DNA from 4 places in the Paenibacillus sp. IHBB 10380 genome. Region 3 is predicted to be linked to each of the others. Evidence: riboswitches for the same ligand, from Rfam matches in the RefSeq annotation. Region 3 holds a riboswitch; each other region holds the start of a gene.

Region 1 (4,241 bases), 310 kb from region 3:
GACAATTTGGCGTTTGATTAACACTTCAGAATTTCAACGATTGCGTAGAATACGTCAATTGGGGACTTCCTATATGACTTTTCATGGAGCAGAACATAGTCGATTCTCACATTCGCTCGGGGTCTATGAAATTACACGTAAAATTATTTCTTTATTTGAACAGAATCACTATACGGATTGGCCGAAGGAAGAGAAGCTGTTGACTCTTTGTGCTGCACTCTTGCATGATTTGGGACATGGGCCTTTCTCTCATTCTATAGAAGAAGCTTTTCATATGAATCATGAGGATTGGACTTGCCGGATTATTATGGGGAATACTGAAGTACATGATATTCTACGTGAGGTAGATCCTGAATTGCCAGCGAAGGTGGCGTCAGTCATTGCCAAAACATATGATAAGCCCATTGTTGTTAATCTGGTATCCAGTCCACTAGATGCGGATCGTATGGACTACTTGCTGCGTGACGCTTATTATACAGGTGTAAATTATGGTACGATCGATGTTGACCGAATTATAAGGCTGTTAAGGCCTTACCAAGATCGGATTGTTGTAAAAGAGTCAGGTATGCATGCAGTGGAGGATTATCTCATGTCACGCTATCAAATGTACTGGCAAGTATACTTTCATCCGGTGACTCGCAGTTCGGAAATTTTACTTCGTCAAATTTTTCGTCGGGCGAAAGAACTATATAGGGGCCAATTCCAATTTAAATTTATGCTAAAACCACTACAAGGGTTGTTTGAGGATAATGTGACTGTGGAGTTATACCTTCAAATGGATGAATCACTCCTTCAGACTGCATTTATGCAGTGGATCGGGGAGGAAGATGACATACTGAGTCAGCTTTGTAGTCGCTTTATAAACCGCAGGCTTTATAAATATGTGGAATTGGAAACTTTGGATAAGGATATGATGAGTGAAATTAAGCTGGAATTTCAAAAAGCAGGTTTAAATCCCGATTATGATCTCGAAAGTGATTTCCCCACGGATCTCCCTTATGATGTTTTTCATCCGGGCGACGAGGCTAGTCAGAAACAAATTTTGCTATTGGATCGACAAGAACGGTTACTGGAAATTTCTGAAGTGTCGGATATTGTACGTTCTATAAGTGGACTGCATCGGGGGAACAAACACCTCTATTATCCAGAAGAGAAGCTTAAAGCGGCATTACCCATGTTCTCACCTGCGGTTGCTCGTATATTCAAGTCATAATATTATATTTATTAATCATCAAGTGATCGACAAGAAGGGAGTTTTTTAGAATGATGTTATTTGATACACACACGCATCTCGATGCACCGCAATTCGACGAAGACCGCGAAGAGGTCATAGCGAGTGCGTTAGAAGCGGGAGTAAGCAAAATGATTAACGTAGGGTTTAATCGAGAAACCATTCCTACGACAATGAAATTGGCTGAGCAATATGATTTCATTTATGCGGCAGTGGGCTGGCATCCTCAAGATGCCATTACCATGAAGGAAGAAGACATGGCGTGGATTGCATCCTTATGCAAACACGATAAAGTGGTGGCCATCGGCGAAATTGGTCTTGATTATTATTGGGATACCTCTCCCAAGGATGTTCAGCACCGTGTATTTCGTCAGCAAATCGGACTAGCTCGGGAGCTTAATATGCCGATTGTCATTCATAATCGGGATGCTCACGAAGATGTCGTCAGAATTTTGCGTGAGGAGAAGGCAAGTGAAGTTGGTGGTGTTATGCATTCTTATTCAGGTAGCTGGGAAACTGCTAAAAGTTGCTTGGATATGGGATTTCATTTATCCTTCGGCGGACCGATTACGTTCAAGAATGCGAAGCAGCCAAAAGAGGTCTTACAACAGGTGCCTATGGATCGATTATTGATCGAAACGGACTCCCCGTATTTGACGCCGCATCCATTTCGTGGAAAGAGAAATGAATCTGCGCATGTAAGATTAGTTGCAGAGGCTGCAGCCCAAATTAAAGGGGTTGACATCGAAGAGTTGGCCCAAATAACTACCCGAAACGCACTGGAACGATTTGGAATTTTGTAAGAAATGGAGAAAAACAGGTGTAAAAACGAGTAAAAGCGAATGATTAAGGTTTTTTAACCATATTAAGCGAGAATATTACATTATTTTAACCATTTATTCAGATTTACGTGGTTGATTACTCCTTTACAACATGCATGTAAACAGGATATCATCTTTTCAGTGGTATGAGCTGCTCTGTATTAGAACAGCAATATTTCCTGAACCAGTCTCGCTGAATCTCTTTGTATAAGAGAACGGGGAAACCAATATGACCAGATACTTCACAAAATTGTGTTGATGGCATATATGATTTCTTTACTAGGGTCTAGGGGTGAATTTGAGGGCGTGCGCCATGAGCGGATGACCTAAGATAGGGCGGCTCTCTTTCGTCCAAACCCGACAGCTAACCTCGTAAGCGTTATGAAGAGAGGCAACCTCGTGCATACATTTCCCATTGTTCTAACAATTGCGGAAGCCACGAAAGAGTTCCTCTAACTCTTTCTTTTGGCTTCTTTTGTTTTAGAATAAAGGTAATGATGTCATCATACTGTTGTTTAACAGGGGGTGACAAACATGTCGGGCAGACGGGTACATGATGCAGGACAGTATTTTATGTTAAGAGTCCTGTAAAAATTTAAATATAGTCACGTCAATTACAATCATGCGTTATCTTAGACGGCGAGGCTATGAAGGAGGATCGGAAAGTGGGCGGTTTTCAACAAGAAGAAACCCATGATTCACCATCATCCAGCATGACTTACGCATTGCGATGGAGGCATGAGTATTTAAGTAAGATCTCACTTGCAGCTATTATTTCAATCGCGATCACTCTTATGATTTTGCTGCTTGTTAGTTTTCAAGCGCGCAAACAAGTGTATCTGGTGGTAGATGGTCAAGTTAAAGCGGTGGAAACAAGTCGGACAATACTTCAGGAAATGCTGGATGAAGAGGCTATAGTACTGAAGCCAGAAGATCAAGTTTCCATGCCTTTGAACGGTTCACTTGTAGACGGGGATAAAATAGTAATTTCCCGTGCAGTTAAGATTCAAGTGACAGCAGATGGTCGAACGAAGACTAGATTTACAACTAAGAGCACAGTGAACGGTGCTATGAATGAATTAGGACTTTCACTAGAGAGCGATGATAAAATATTTCCTTCTCTGACCTCATCGGTCACAGATAATATGAACATTAAGATCGTTCGGATCAACAAACAGACTGTACAACGCACAGAGAAAGTACCTTTTCGGACTATTAAAACAGCAGATGCAACGGTCTTGAAGGGCAATATCAAAGTGGTACAGAAGGGGCAAACCGGAACGATCATTCAAAATATCGAGAAAATATACCAAGACGGCAAACTGGTGTCTATGCGTATGATAGGCAAAGAAGTACAGGCCAAGACACAGCATAAAGTGATTGCGGTAGGAACGAAGGTAGAAGCTCCTAAAGCAGTTGTGGCTCAAGCTAAGGTTAATTCTAAGAGTTCAATAACCAAAGTTAGCTCCAACAATCAGGTAAGTAAGGCTGGTGTAGATTTTACTTACAAGAAAGTACTAAATAATGTATCTATGACTGCCTATTCATCACAGGAGCCTGGGATTGGTACACGTACTGCTTCGGGCACTCGTGTAACGGAAGGACGTACAATTGCTGTTGATCCTAATGTGATTCCATTAGGTTGGTGGGTTTACATTGAAGGTATGGGCTTCCGCCGTGCAGAAGATACGGGCGGTGCCATCAATGGAAATAAGATCGATATGTACTTTGATTCTCTACAGAATGCACGTAACTTCGGTCGTAAATCAGGAAGAACAGTATATGTGATCGGACCTGTAAAGCCAGAGCTTAACTAATCTGCTTTAGGTTTTACAACAGCTTTCTAATGCTATAATATTAAGGTCATTGTTATGTCATGCTAAGAAGAGGTGTATTCCTCTTCTTTTTGTTGTTGTCTTGTCCAGGGAGGAATATTCGAATGATTAAAGAAATTATCGTTGTGGAAGGTCGCGATGATACAACAGCTATTAAAAGAGCGGTAGATGCAGATACTATTGAGACGGGTGGTTCAGCTATAAATGCCCGTATTCTACAACGAATTGCTCTAGCGCAAGAGCGTAGGGGCGTTATTGTATTAACAGATCCGGATCACGCGGGAGAGCGTATTCGCAAAATTATTACGGCGAAGGTGCCTGGATGCAAGCATGCATTCATTCCTGAAGCTGAGG
Region 2 (4,241 bases), 2.3 Mb from region 3:
ATGACAGCCTGATTTCTCAAGTTTGCGTGCCCATGCGATATTCCGTTCTTCATCGAATCTCGCCCTTAGCTCCACTACGACGGTAACCTGCTTGCCTGATTCAGCAGCGAAGGCTAGAGCTTGAATCAAGGGAGAGTTACCGCTCACACGATACAGGGTCATCTTGATTGCCATGACATGCTCATCCTCAGAAGCTTGAATAATGAAATCGGTCACCGAGTCGAAAGATTCATAAGGATGATACACAAGCACATCACGTTCGTGTAACACTTCGAAAAAGTCTTCATTCTCGTCGAATTCCAGCGGATACACAGGTTCGATCGGTGCATAACTTAATTTGGGATACCCCTTCAAAGATCCCGCGAAATTACGGAGAAAGCTTAGATCTAAAGGACCTTCAATATCAAATATGAAATCAGTGATTTCGAATTCTGTTTGTAATTGACTTAGTGCATAAGGATGTATCCCTTTTTGAACCTCCACCCGGACTGGAGCTCCCCATCTTCGTTTACGGAGTTCTTTTTCGATCTCCTCCAGCAAGTCTTCCGCACCTTCCTCATCTATCGTGAGATCGGAATTACGAGTGATTCGGAACTCGTGAACAGCGACAGGCTCATATCCACTGAACAAGGTATGAATATGCTGTTTAATAACCTCTTCTATAAAAATAAACTGGCGCTTCTTGCTGTTTGTACGATGGGGAAGTGGAATACATCTAGCAAGGTTAGATGGAATTTGTAAGATTGCGAAATAGGGATCCTCTTCCAAGCTATCCTTTCGATTAAGCACAACGGACAAATATACATACTGGCTGTGAACGAGCGGGAAAGGTCGGCTCTGGTCAACTGCCATGGGTGTTAACACAGGGAAAATAATATCTTGATAATAATGTTCCATGGCCTGTTTCTGGGCGATATTCAAATCTTCATAGCTAGAAAAAACAATGCCTTCTTTGTTTAATTGTCTAGAAATATCACGAAAAGTTCGGTATTGCTCGCTAATCATTTTGGATATCCGTTTCATTAGGCGTTTGTATAATCCTGAAGGGGTGTAACCTGTAAAATCCTTCTTGGTATAACCTGCCCTAATCTGATCTTGAATACCTGCGACTCGAACACTCATGAACTCATCTAAGTTAGTGGATACGATAGCTAGAAATTTAGCTCTTTCCAGAAGCGGATGATCAGCATCCTGTGCTTCTTGAAGAACACGCCAGTTAAATTCAACCCAGCTTAAATCACGGTTTAAGTAGACGGACGTTGTTGTGCGGTTTATCGTTTTTAGGTCTTCCATCATAGTGCCTCCAACAGGTTCATTCATATGTTTTTTTTAGTATCTATATTATTCTACTATATTTTGGTATCACAATTGTAAAATCAATGTTAAATATGATTAACGCTGTGTAAAGTACTCCTTTTAGTGTATGAAATAGTCACTTCAAAAATAATAAAAATCATAAAAACATCAAAATGGTAACAATTTCATGTGTAATAGTTACAAAGTTGTGATATATTCATACATGCCAAAACTTTTTGATTACAAAAAAGTGTGGGGGACTTATTGATGGAGCATAGGACGATGATACATCGTTACCTGTATCCTTGGGGTGAATCGCGCATAGTGCGTGTAGGGTAAACTTCCTTACCCAAACCCGACAACTAACTCCGCAGGCATATAAGGAGGAAATATGAAGAAATTTAATACAATCAAAATTATGACAGCCATTATAGGCATTACACTAGCTGTGCAAGCCGCTCCGGTTCATGCGGATAAGATTCATGTTGCAACCGATGGAGATACTTTTTATAGTGTTGCTAGGGAATACGGTGTAGACATGAATAAAGTGATTAAAGCCAATCCTAAGGTGAGTGCCACGAATATTTATGGAGGCATGAATCTCAACATTCCAACATCTACTCAGGCTGTTGCTTCTGCCGCGACTCCAATCACAGCGAAACAAGCTACTACAAATACAACAGGCGTTCTTAACGTCATACCCGAAGATCGTAAGGTTGAAGCATGGGGCAAAGTATTTAACTATTCTAAGACGATCGATGTGAAAGCATCTGCATATTCTGCTGCTGTAAGTGAGAATGGGAAGTGGGGCGCAGTTGATTATTTTGGTAATCCACTAGAACTTGGTACTATAGCTGTAGATCCAAGTATTATTCCTTTAGGTACGAAAGTGCTAGTAACGGGACATAGTCATTCAGGTCTTCCTAAACAAGCGTTTGTGGCTACAGCAAGAGACATTGGCTCTGCTATAAAAGGCCATCGAATTGATATTTTTATTCCCGGAAGCCAAGCTTCTGTACGTGATTTTGGATACCAGGAAATTGAGCTGTATCTCATTAAATAAAAACTTAATTCAGAAGAGCCTTTCTCGATCTTTCGAGAGGGTTCTTTTTACTTGTTCATCGGGATATGAAGCATCTCAGCCACGGTAACAAACGTATAGCCTTTATTTTTTAATGTCTCAATGATCTCAGGAAGAGCTTCAATGCTACCGTTTAGATTAGAACCTACTCCACCACCAGCATGCTGGAGAATAATAGAACCAGGACCTACAGAGGACAGTATGTTTTTCTTGACTTGTTCTTTGTCGAGACCTTTCCAATCTAAGGAATCTACGTTCCAGTTAATCACTTTATACCCGTTTTTTTTTGCCCATTTCAGCTGAGATTCTGTGATATCACCGTAGGGTGGTCTGATAAACCTAGGGCTGTATCCTGTAATATGTTTGATAATGTGTTCTGTTTTTAGAATCTGATCTTGAAAGCTATCGAACGATAGTTTACTGAATTGAGGGTGGTTATAAGAATGGTTACCTATAATATGGCCTTCTCGATTCATTCGAGCCACAATCCCTGGATACCGCTTTGCTCGTTCACCAATGACAAAAAAAGTTGCCTTCACATGGTACTTGGCTAACACATCCAACACTTTCCCTGTAAACCTTGGATCTGGAGCATCGTCAAAAGTAAGTGCGATTTGTTTGGTTCTTGCGCCCTTTGTTTTGATCGTCTCGGGGTATTTATGATATAGCTGTCCTAAGGATGATATTTTTTTATCTCTAGCTGACTTTTTATCACGATCAGAGTTTACAGGTACTGAAGTGGGAGGTCTTTCTTGTGATACAGTTGGCTCGGAAATATGTAAAGTCGGTTTTGCTAAAGTCACTTCGCACATAGAAAGAAGAAGAACTATACAAATAAATAACCTCCTAAGCATAAATGATGATCTCCTTTGTTATGTAAGTTTGGTAAGACAATATCTCTTTTGTTATTTCCTAAGGAGGCGTCAATTATGCTTATACATTTGAATAGGTCTTTATTTATTTCATAAAGTTAGATGATATAATAATAATTAGGGGGAGGTATTCAGTGAAGTTATTCTTGTTAGTGATCATTGCGTTCATTGTTGTACTGATCATGTCCTTCGTTGCGTTAAGAACTAGGAAATCGAGTGGGAATGTAATTAAGTTCCGGAAAAAGAATAGTAAGCAGGATTTGCAGAAATGTACCTATTGCAAAAAAAGAAACAAAATAACTTTCTATGCAAGTGATGATGGAACTGTAGTAGGTGTTTGTAAGGAATGTAGACCAAAGGCAGACTCCCGAGACATGCTTCCTATATAACGAGAACAACTTTATCAATCCCGATTGGCTCTAAGGAGACTAATCGGGATTTTTGTCTATCGAATACTTCATCCAGTAAAACAAAGAGACGAACGTATCTACTGAGGCCGTCTAATGACACCTATAGTGAAATAAGTCACAGACCACTCCTATAAGGATAAGGCATGTTTAAAAGAATGGATTGTTATTATGGGAGGTTCAATGATATGGGAAAGGTAGTATCTAACGTACAAGTAGCTGAACAAGTGTACTTGTTACGAGTAGAAGGCAATTATGAAGGCAGCATGGGACAATTCTATATGCTACGCGCGTGGGGGCACTATCCGCTACTCTCTAGACCCATTAGCATATTTAATAAAGATGATGAAAGTATAGAGTTTCTATATCAGGTTGTTGGTGAAGGAACGACACTCTTAGCTTCGTTGCGTCCTGAAGACACCATTCAATTGGATGGGCCTTATGGCAATGGTTTTCCTATTCCTGAGGGGCGAGTCGCTCTCATTGGTGGGGGGATTGGAATAGCACCCTTATATTACGTTGCACAGCAAATGACTCATACAGATATTTATCTCGGGTTCAGTAAAGAAGCTTATTTGCAGGATG
Region 3 (4,241 bases):
TGGCATCCATATTAACCTGACTCATATCGTTAACAATGACAGCTACTTTTAAACCCTCTCGATTATGAAGGACATGATTAAGTACAGTCGTCTTACCAGAACCTAAATATCCGCAGAGGACAGTCACGGGAATTTTTGTAGTATTCATGAATTTCTCCTTTTATTTTTACTTAATAGTAATCATTACGATTTAATAAAATATAATATATAATTCCTTGTTGCATTTGTCAACTAGTGAACATGAATCCTGTAAAAAAACAGGAAAAACTCCCAACCGTACGGTTGGGAGTTCAAATGAGCCAATTATTATTTATTTAGATGGTACGGAACTGTAGTAATGACGATATCCTTCTGATTAATCAGGAATGTGCGAATCAGCAGACTGGATTGATTGTGTAGAATGTTCTGCCACCAATGCTTCGTAATAAATTGAGGAATGACAATCGTAATATGATCTGTTGCCGCTGTTTTCCATTCAATCGTCTCAATGAATTTCAACAACGGACGTATCACACTCCGATATCGTGAACGAAGGACAATCAATCGTACACCTGGATTCCATTCCGCCCACTTCTGCTCCATCTTCTGTATTTCTTCTTCATCAAAACCAATATAGACTGCAACCACATTGTCTGACATCGAGCGAGCATAACTTATCGAGTTAAGCACAACGCGAGTAACCCCCGAGACGGGTACTAAAAAGGTACTCCCTTTAATAACCGGTTTATCTATATCCAACTGGATGCGTAGCTGATCAGCCGTATTTACATAATGACGATGGATTCGCTTGAAAAGAACCATAACAAGCGGTAGGAAAATAAACACCATCCAAACGTGCGAGAATTTCGTAAAAACAAAAATGAGTGTGATGGTTAGTGTCGTAAGCATACCGATTGTATTAATCGTAAATCGTAGCCCCCAACCGGGTGGCTTGCTTTTGTACCAACGAATCATCATGCCTAACTGAGACAGCGTAAAGGGTATAAACACACCCACCGCATATAAAGGAATTAGTCCTTCTGTGTTCCCATGAAATGCTGCGACCAGAACAGAGGACAATACTCCTAGAATAATGATGCCATTAGAGAATCCCAACCGATCCCCGCGGACCATAAACATATGTGGCATAAACTTATCCTTTGCGAGCATAAAGGCAAGCAATGGAAATGCTGAATACGCCGTATTCGCTGCTAGAAATAGAATCAGTGCTGTGACACCTTGGATTGCAAAATAGAGTCCTCCACGTCCGAATACGGACTCAGCAATTTGGGAGACGATGGTCGCCTTCGGATTAGGTGTAACCCCGTACCAGTAAGCAAGTAGACTAATGCCGGTAAACATCGCACCTAATATGAGCCCCATCATAACTAACGTCTTAGCTGCATTACGATCTGAAGGTTGCTTGAAATTCGGAATAGCATTCGATACGGCTTCAACACCAGTTAACGCAGAACAGCCCGAGCTGAATGCCTTCAATAGTAGAAACAAACTCATATTCGATACAGTGGCCCCAATCTCGGGAATATCTGTATGAATACTACCCGTTGCATATTTGAACAACCCCGAGATAATCAAGACAAAGATAGACACCACAAACAGATAAACCGGAAAAGCAATGAAAGAGGCCGCTTCCGTGACTCCTCGTAGATTAACAATCGTTAACAGTACTATGACCGTTATTGCGATAAGCACATTATGATCATGAAGCTGTGGAAATGCAGAGGTCAGCGCGTCCGTCCCAGCCGATGCACTGACGGCAACCGTTAGAATGTAATCCACAAGTAGTGAACCACCAGCCATTAGCCCCGTGGATACTCCTAAATTATCTTTTGCAACGATATAGGCTCCCCCGCCCATGGGATAGGAGAAGATCGTCTGACGGTAAGAGAGAATAAGAATAGCTAGTAGGCCAAGTACAGCTAATGAAATGGGGAGCGAATACCACACGGCGGTAAACCCAGCCGCCATCAACACGATCAGAATTTGTTCCGTACCATAAGCGACCGATGATAGTGCATCTGAAGAGAGCACCGCAAGTGCCTTGAACTTGCTTAATTTCTCAGAATCAAGCTCATTTGATTTCATTGGACGACCGATTAATAATCTTTTTACTTTGCTGACCATATCGTTAAACCCCTTCTTTTCCAAGTAGAATCAGCAATGCCGTGCGCTAATTAAAAAGGTTATCTTGCGGGTTTTGCCCTTTAAAAAAACATACAGAAATCTGCATGTCTAACAATCGGTCATGTAACCACCCAAGCTTACGAGGTTAGCTGTCGGATTCGGACTGTGGGATAGCCCTACGTAAACAATACGATTCACCCCATTGGCATGATGCCAAAGTGTTGGTTCCCCCGCTTTTCCTAACGAAAATTCAGCGCTATTCAACTTATCACGAGAGTTAATTCTAATGCGCCCGAAGCTAACTGTAAAATTCCAAAAAATTTCATAAAGGGAGAAAAAGGGATGTAATTGGACTGAAACAACCATGTATTACATGAATATCATTCATTCTCTACTATTATCGCTTTAAAGCTAATTCTTATGAGCTAAAGTGTCTAAATCAATAGATATCGCGTTATCTATTCTTAGTTCTACCCTAATATAGATAATTTATTAAAAAAGCATTAAAAATGAAGTTGATTTTACCGATAATATCTTAGAGAGTCATTTATTCTCGGATGATCATAAAAATGACAATCGCAAATTTAACGACGGAGGAATGGTATAAAAGTGAGTAAGAACAGAATTATAACAGCACTACTAGCTTTCATCTTGATTAGCACGCTTGTATTCCCGACTGTGACTTCAGCAGCAAAGCAAAGATCTCTTGAAGATGTATGTACAGTTTCTGTAGACAAGAAAGATCTATTTGTGGCATCTAATCCTGAATATGCTGATAGAGGCCATATTGATTTAACCTGTGATATAAAGCAAATCACGTTTACCGACTTATACTCAACGGTGGAGAATCCACGTATCGTCAAAGCAGATGATTTTTTAACTCAATTCGATGTCACTGCACTTAGTACAGGAAGCACTTACGTGAACATAAATGCACCAGGATACACACCTATTAAAATCAAATTTAATGTCGGGGATTCTTCAAAGAGCGTTACAAACAATAAGGATACCGACGAAGATTATTACTCTGAAGACGATACATACACGGAAGATCAGGGGGAGTACGATCCTGAATATGGAGCATTTCTTTTTTATGCAGATCAAGTCGAATTGTTAGCTAAATTAGAAGATAAAGCTATCGCCGCATATAACCAAAATAACTATATGACTTCCAGTAATCGAAAAAAGACTTATCTAGCATTCAACAATACTATTGTGCCTACTTACACTAAATTCGTTGTAGGTTTAAAAAAGATTAAACCCTCCCAAACCGAATTAAAGAAAATACATGCTACTTTTATCAAGGGAGCCTCTTTACAGCTTGAAGGCCTTACACTAATAAAAAAATCCATTTCTACTCAAACAATTAATATGAAAACATTCAACCAAGCACAAACTAAACTAGATGCTGGCCGCAAGCTAGTAAAGAAGTATAGCGCCGATCTCGAAGCTTATGCAGCTACATTCGAGTAGTAATAAAGTTACATTGTACAAGGATAAACGATTCCGTCGTCTCAAAAGGCGGTATTCGTTTACCGATAATGTCATAGAGAGTCTTTATTCTTGGATTAATAAGAATGACAATCACAAATTTAACAACAAAGGAATGGTATAAAAATGATTAAGAACAGAATTATAATGACACTAGTAGCTTTCGTTTTGATTAGTACGCTCGTATTTCCCACAGTATCTTCAGCAGCAACGCAAACGGCACTTGAATTTATTAATGGTGGCCATCTTAATGTAGATGATGAGTATGAGGAAACATACACAGACGATCAGGAGGCCCAAGAAGAATATGATCCTAAATATGAGGCACTTCTTGACTATGCAGACCAGCTTGAATTAATTGCTAAATTTGAAGATAAAGCAGTTACTGTATATACCAAATATAGCTATATAACTTCAAGCAACCGTAAACAAACTTACGCAGCTTTCAATAATACGATTATTCCTAATTACACTAAATTTGTAGTTGGTTTGAAGAAAATTAAACCAACCACTCCCGAGTTGAAAAAAATTCATGAGACTTATATCAAAGGTGCATCCTTGCAGCTTCAAGCTTTTACTTTGTTCAAGAACTCTCTCTCTTCAAAGAGCATTAATTATAAAGTATT
Region 4 (4,241 bases), 240 kb from region 3:
CATGGCAATCCTATTTCAATCAATACGTATATGGCAGCCAAATGACCGATTTCGCCATAAACCAGATTACTGTACAACAGAAAAAGAGCGCCCAGGGGCCCCTCTATGAATCCGTCGTCACCGTAGATCGACAAGATGGACTGTACCCCAATATACCCATCCTTTTTCGCTTTGCTGATGGTCACTCTATCCATAAAGTATGGAAAGGGAATGGCGATCGGATTCAGTTCAAGCTACAGTACAAATCTCCTCTGGCATGGGCGATGATAGATCCTGAATACACTCTTGTACTTGAGAATAACCATATCAACAATTATATGAAGGTAGATAACGATCACAAGATTGTATCCCGCTTAAATATAAGCATAACCAAGCTATTGGAAACATGGCTTGGAAGTCTGTCATGGTGAGGTGAGTGCCGGTGAGGATCAATATTTCAAATGGCTGGAAAAGTGTCAAAGACCAATTCTACGTTGTTATCATTCTATTTCTATACCAGTTACTCAGTGGGTACTTTCTATACCGTTTGGTTAAATCAGCCGTTGTCCCTTTATTCCTACGCTATCCTGACCCACCTCCGAATGAGTTAAGTCAGATTCTCTTCTATGTAGAAGGACAATTAAGTTTAACAAACAGTCAGACCGTCCACTCCTTTCTATGGATGTTGTTAGCTGTGCTACTATTACGCATGATTGTTACCCCACTTATTCATGCAGGAATTATTTATGGTCTTCATCAAGAAAGATTAGGAGAACGAGGACTTTTCTTTTTTGAGGGTATACGTAAACTCTGGAAACCAATGACGCTGCTATATTGGATAGAGATCGGACTTGTATTAGCTCCAGCTTATTGGCTCATTCCAAAATTATATAATATGGCACTCACAGCAGTTATATCTCCTTCTATATGGCTACAAACTGTGCCATATGTTCTCGCTTGGTATGTATACCGTTATATCATCCATCAATTGATTCTCTACATGCAATTTGGCGCAACAGGCCTCGCAGGGATCCTCTCCTCCATGATGATATGTCTTCGTTATGTGATGTCTGTTATGGGTATTTCACTCATTCTAGGGCTTAGTTGCTTGTTACTGTTCAGCCTATTCACGGGTGTGTCCCTTTGGTGGACTGGATTACTTGGCCTTATTGTTCAACAAGCTTATCATTTCATATCCTGTCTGTTTAAATTATGGGGGATCACAGCACAGTTTGACTTATGGTATACCAAGAGGTTCAAATCTTCATAAAATAAATTATTAAATTTTTGTCATCACTGTAATGCCTTGATACAGGAAAAACCCCACCCATTTTTGAGAAAAAGGGCGGGGTTTTTCCTGTATACTTTGCTTTAAACGTTTGCAAAACCATACATCCTCTGTTAAAATAATCCCAGTTAGTTTTTAGTAACAACTTTGTAATCTTTACGACATTATTATTGTATACGACTGTCACTTTCAGGTGCACGATAAAAGCCAAATTCCTTGGCACCAGGGAGCGGGGGAACCATGATATGGGTGAATTGATCTCGCATTAGAGGGATCATAGGGGACCTTCAACCGAATCCTTAAGCTAACCTCGCAGGCATTGGAAGGGGAATATGTATTGAAGAAGAAATTATCCGCCGTAGCACTGAGCGTGGCACTTGCACTAACCATTGGAACTGGAAGCGTATTTGCAGACTCGAAACTGGACTCAGTTATTCATCCTACTATCGGGGTTAGTTACAAGACCGCTGGAACATCCACCAATGGATTTGACTGCTCTGGATTTACCAAATACGTATTTCAAAAACTAGGTGTCACTCTTCCTCGTCAGTCCTCATCACAGTATCAGATAGGTGATTCTGTGTCACGTAATGCGATGAGACCTGGAGACCTTGTCTTCTTTAATACCTTTGGAAATGGTGTATCCCATGTTGGGATATTTGTTGGTAATGGTAAATTCGCACATGCATCTACTTCACGTGGGGTGATCGTTAGCTCTCTCAATGAAAGCTATTACTCCAAACGCTACGTTGGCGCTAAACGTGTGATGAGTACAGCTAAGTATCAAGCTACCGCGTATAACTAAATCTTTATAACTAAGCCTGCTCATAGCCTGCTCATAAGATTTTTGCCGAAATCTTATGAGTGGGTTTTTCTTTTATTTCATACTATAGACGTAATAAATCACAAAAAGGTTTCATTTTTTTTAACTAATCCATAATTTTTTTTAATATTATTGATAGAAACAATTGCCAAACTATTAATCCTTTGTTACAATAGTCCCAGTTAGTTTTTAGTAACAACTTTGTAATAAGTGTTGTAACAACTTATTATTGATGTATACGTTCTATCAATATAGCGTTAACCAATCAGCCGAATTCCCGTAAAGTCGGGAAGCGGGGGAACCAGTAGTGGGTGAATTGATCTTGCATCAAAGGGATCATAGGGGACCTTCAACCGAATCCTTAAGCTAACCTCGCAGGCACCAGGAGGAATCATATTGTTGAATAAGAAATTAGTATCTTCATTTATGGGTTTGGCCTTATTATTTACTATTGGAACAGGAAGCGCTTTCGCAGACTCTAAAATGGATACAGCGATTGCTCCAACACTTGGAACCAGTTATAAAAACGGCGGGGTCAGCACAAGCGGCTTCGATTGCTCCGGATTTACAATGTATATTTTTGAGAAACTAGGTATCAATTTGCCACATCAATCTGGTTCACAATTCGGTATGGGTACTGCTGTAGATCGTAGTGATTTACGTGAAGGCGATCTAGTATTCTTTAACACGAGTGGAAAAGGCGTTTCACACGTTGGAATTTATGTTGGTGATGGTAAATTCGCACATGCCTCTTCTTCTAATGGTGTAATTATTAACTCACTTAGCGAAAGCTACTACGTTTCCCGCTACATCGGTGCCAAGAGAATTATGAGTACTGATACATATGAAGCCGTTGCGATTGATTAAATCATTCATTTGACCTTACCGCCCGAGAGTTGAGATTTTTACCGAATCTCAACTCTCGGGTTTTTTGTGTCTTCTCATATGTGCATCTTTTAATGCTTATCATTGCATACTTTGATTGAGCTTACTCTTTATTATCCTGCTATTTGAGAACTAAGCACCTACTTCCCGTAAATACATATCACATGTGTTTCAACGATGATAACCAAATTTATCTGAGAGCAAAGGAGAGCCTAACATGAGCAATAAAGATGAAGATTTCATTGTTCTTCCTATGGAGATAAGCCATGCCCAAGCTATTTGTGATTGGAAGTTCGCCCCACCTTACAACATATATGGTTGGATGCCTTGGGAACAAATGGAGAAGCTTGGTATTGAGTTCGGGGACCCTCTTCTCAGAACAGCTCAATATGTATCCGTTATGAACAAGTCTGGGGAGTTATGTGGATTTGCACAGTTCTTTCCATTAGAGGGAGTAACGCGTTTAGGCATCTGTATGCACCCTGATTTGTGTGGCCAAGGAAGGGGTAAATCTTTTGTGCAATCCATTGTTCATACGGCATTGTTACGAGAGCCCCAGAATGAAATAGATCTAGAAGTACTTACTTGGAATAAACGCGCTATTCAAGCCTATGCCAAATCCAACTTCATCATTACTGATTGTTACGAACGACTTACTCCTGATGGTAATAAAGACTTCTACTGTATGGTCTATCAGCAAGATAACACCTAATCATATGATAAATAGCACTACTCTGTGAGTTTTTTGATAAAATTAACAATATATTTGTTTATTTTTTGTCACAAATGCTATGCTCTAAGAGTTTGTTCCGTTATAATAAGTACATTAGCTTAAATAGAAAGGGACGAATAATTATGCAAAAATGGATCATGAGCGGTTTGTTTTTCGCAGCGTGTACAATAGCCCTGGTACTTATGTTTACATTGCCAGGTAAAGAAGAAGTAGCGGAAGAAGAAAAACCAAGTATGCCCGCAGTTACCTTAGATGCTGGAGCTGCTGAAACACTGGTTAAAGCCAACTGTATCAGCTGTCATGGCGATCAACTAGAGGGTGCAGTAGGACCGAACTTACAGAACATTGGGGCTACAATGTCGGCGGAACAGATTTATAACATCGTTTCCAAAGGTAGCGGAATTATGCCGGCTTTTAAAGGTCAATTAAAAGATGAAGAAATTGCTAACGTCGCCCTTTGGTTATCTGAGAAAAAGTAAATCGTTGACAGCATATCAGAAACGGGCATCACTCCAATAGGAATGATGCCCGTT

The links. A riboswitch is a leader RNA that binds a small molecule or an ion and turns the genes downstream of it on or off. The one in region 3 is predicted to bind cyclic di-AMP.
Region 1: another riboswitch for cyclic di-AMP. It lies ahead of UB51_RS22245 (resuscitation-promoting factor); the one in region 3 lies ahead of UB51_RS23685 (APC family permease).
Region 2: another riboswitch for cyclic di-AMP. It lies ahead of UB51_RS07610 (3D domain-containing protein); the one in region 3 lies ahead of UB51_RS23685 (APC family permease).
Region 4: another riboswitch for cyclic di-AMP. It lies ahead of UB51_RS22590 (C40 family peptidase); the one in region 3 lies ahead of UB51_RS23685 (APC family permease).

What each region holds. Positions count from the first base shown of each region.
Region 1 is NZ_CP010976.1:4,903,725-4,907,965, forward strand. It holds gene UB51_RS22235 (HD domain-containing protein) at 1-1,213, shown strand, start outside; gene UB51_RS22240 (TatD family hydrolase) at 1,264-2,034, shown strand; cyclic di-AMP (ydaO/yuaA leader) riboswitch at 2,234-2,446, shown strand; gene UB51_RS22245 (resuscitation-promoting factor) at 2,718-3,869, shown strand; gene rnmV (ribonuclease M5) at 3,992-4,241, shown strand, end outside.
Region 2 is NZ_CP010976.1:1,781,524-1,785,764, forward strand. It holds gene ppk1 (polyphosphate kinase 1) at 1-1,296, opposite strand, end outside; cyclic di-AMP (ydaO/yuaA leader) riboswitch at 1,511-1,688, shown strand; gene UB51_RS07610 (3D domain-containing protein) at 1,688-2,359, shown strand; gene UB51_RS07615 (polysaccharide deacetylase family protein) at 2,407-3,231, opposite strand; gene UB51_RS07620 (hypothetical protein) at 3,384-3,638, shown strand; gene UB51_RS07625 (dihydroorotate dehydrogenase electron transfer subunit) at 3,845-4,241, shown strand, end outside.
Region 3 is NZ_CP010976.1:5,217,714-5,221,954, reverse strand. It holds gene UB51_RS23690 (GTP-binding protein) at 1-148, opposite strand, end outside; gene UB51_RS23685 (APC family permease) at 307-2,124, opposite strand; cyclic di-AMP (ydaO/yuaA leader) riboswitch at 2,244-2,390, opposite strand; gene UB51_RS23680 (hypothetical protein) at 2,734-3,597, shown strand; gene UB51_RS23675 (hypothetical protein) at 3,742-4,241, shown strand, end outside.
Region 4 is NZ_CP010976.1:4,975,852-4,980,092, reverse strand. It holds gene UB51_RS22610 (M1 family metallopeptidase) at 1-410, shown strand, start outside; gene UB51_RS22605 (hypothetical protein) at 422-1,249, shown strand; cyclic di-AMP (ydaO/yuaA leader) riboswitch at 1,463-1,601, shown strand; gene UB51_RS22595 (C40 family peptidase) at 1,605-2,072, shown strand; cyclic di-AMP (ydaO/yuaA leader) riboswitch at 2,348-2,486, shown strand; gene UB51_RS22590 (C40 family peptidase) at 2,490-2,957, shown strand; gene UB51_RS22585 (GNAT family N-acetyltransferase) at 3,193-3,687, shown strand; gene UB51_RS22580 (c-type cytochrome) at 3,831-4,187, shown strand.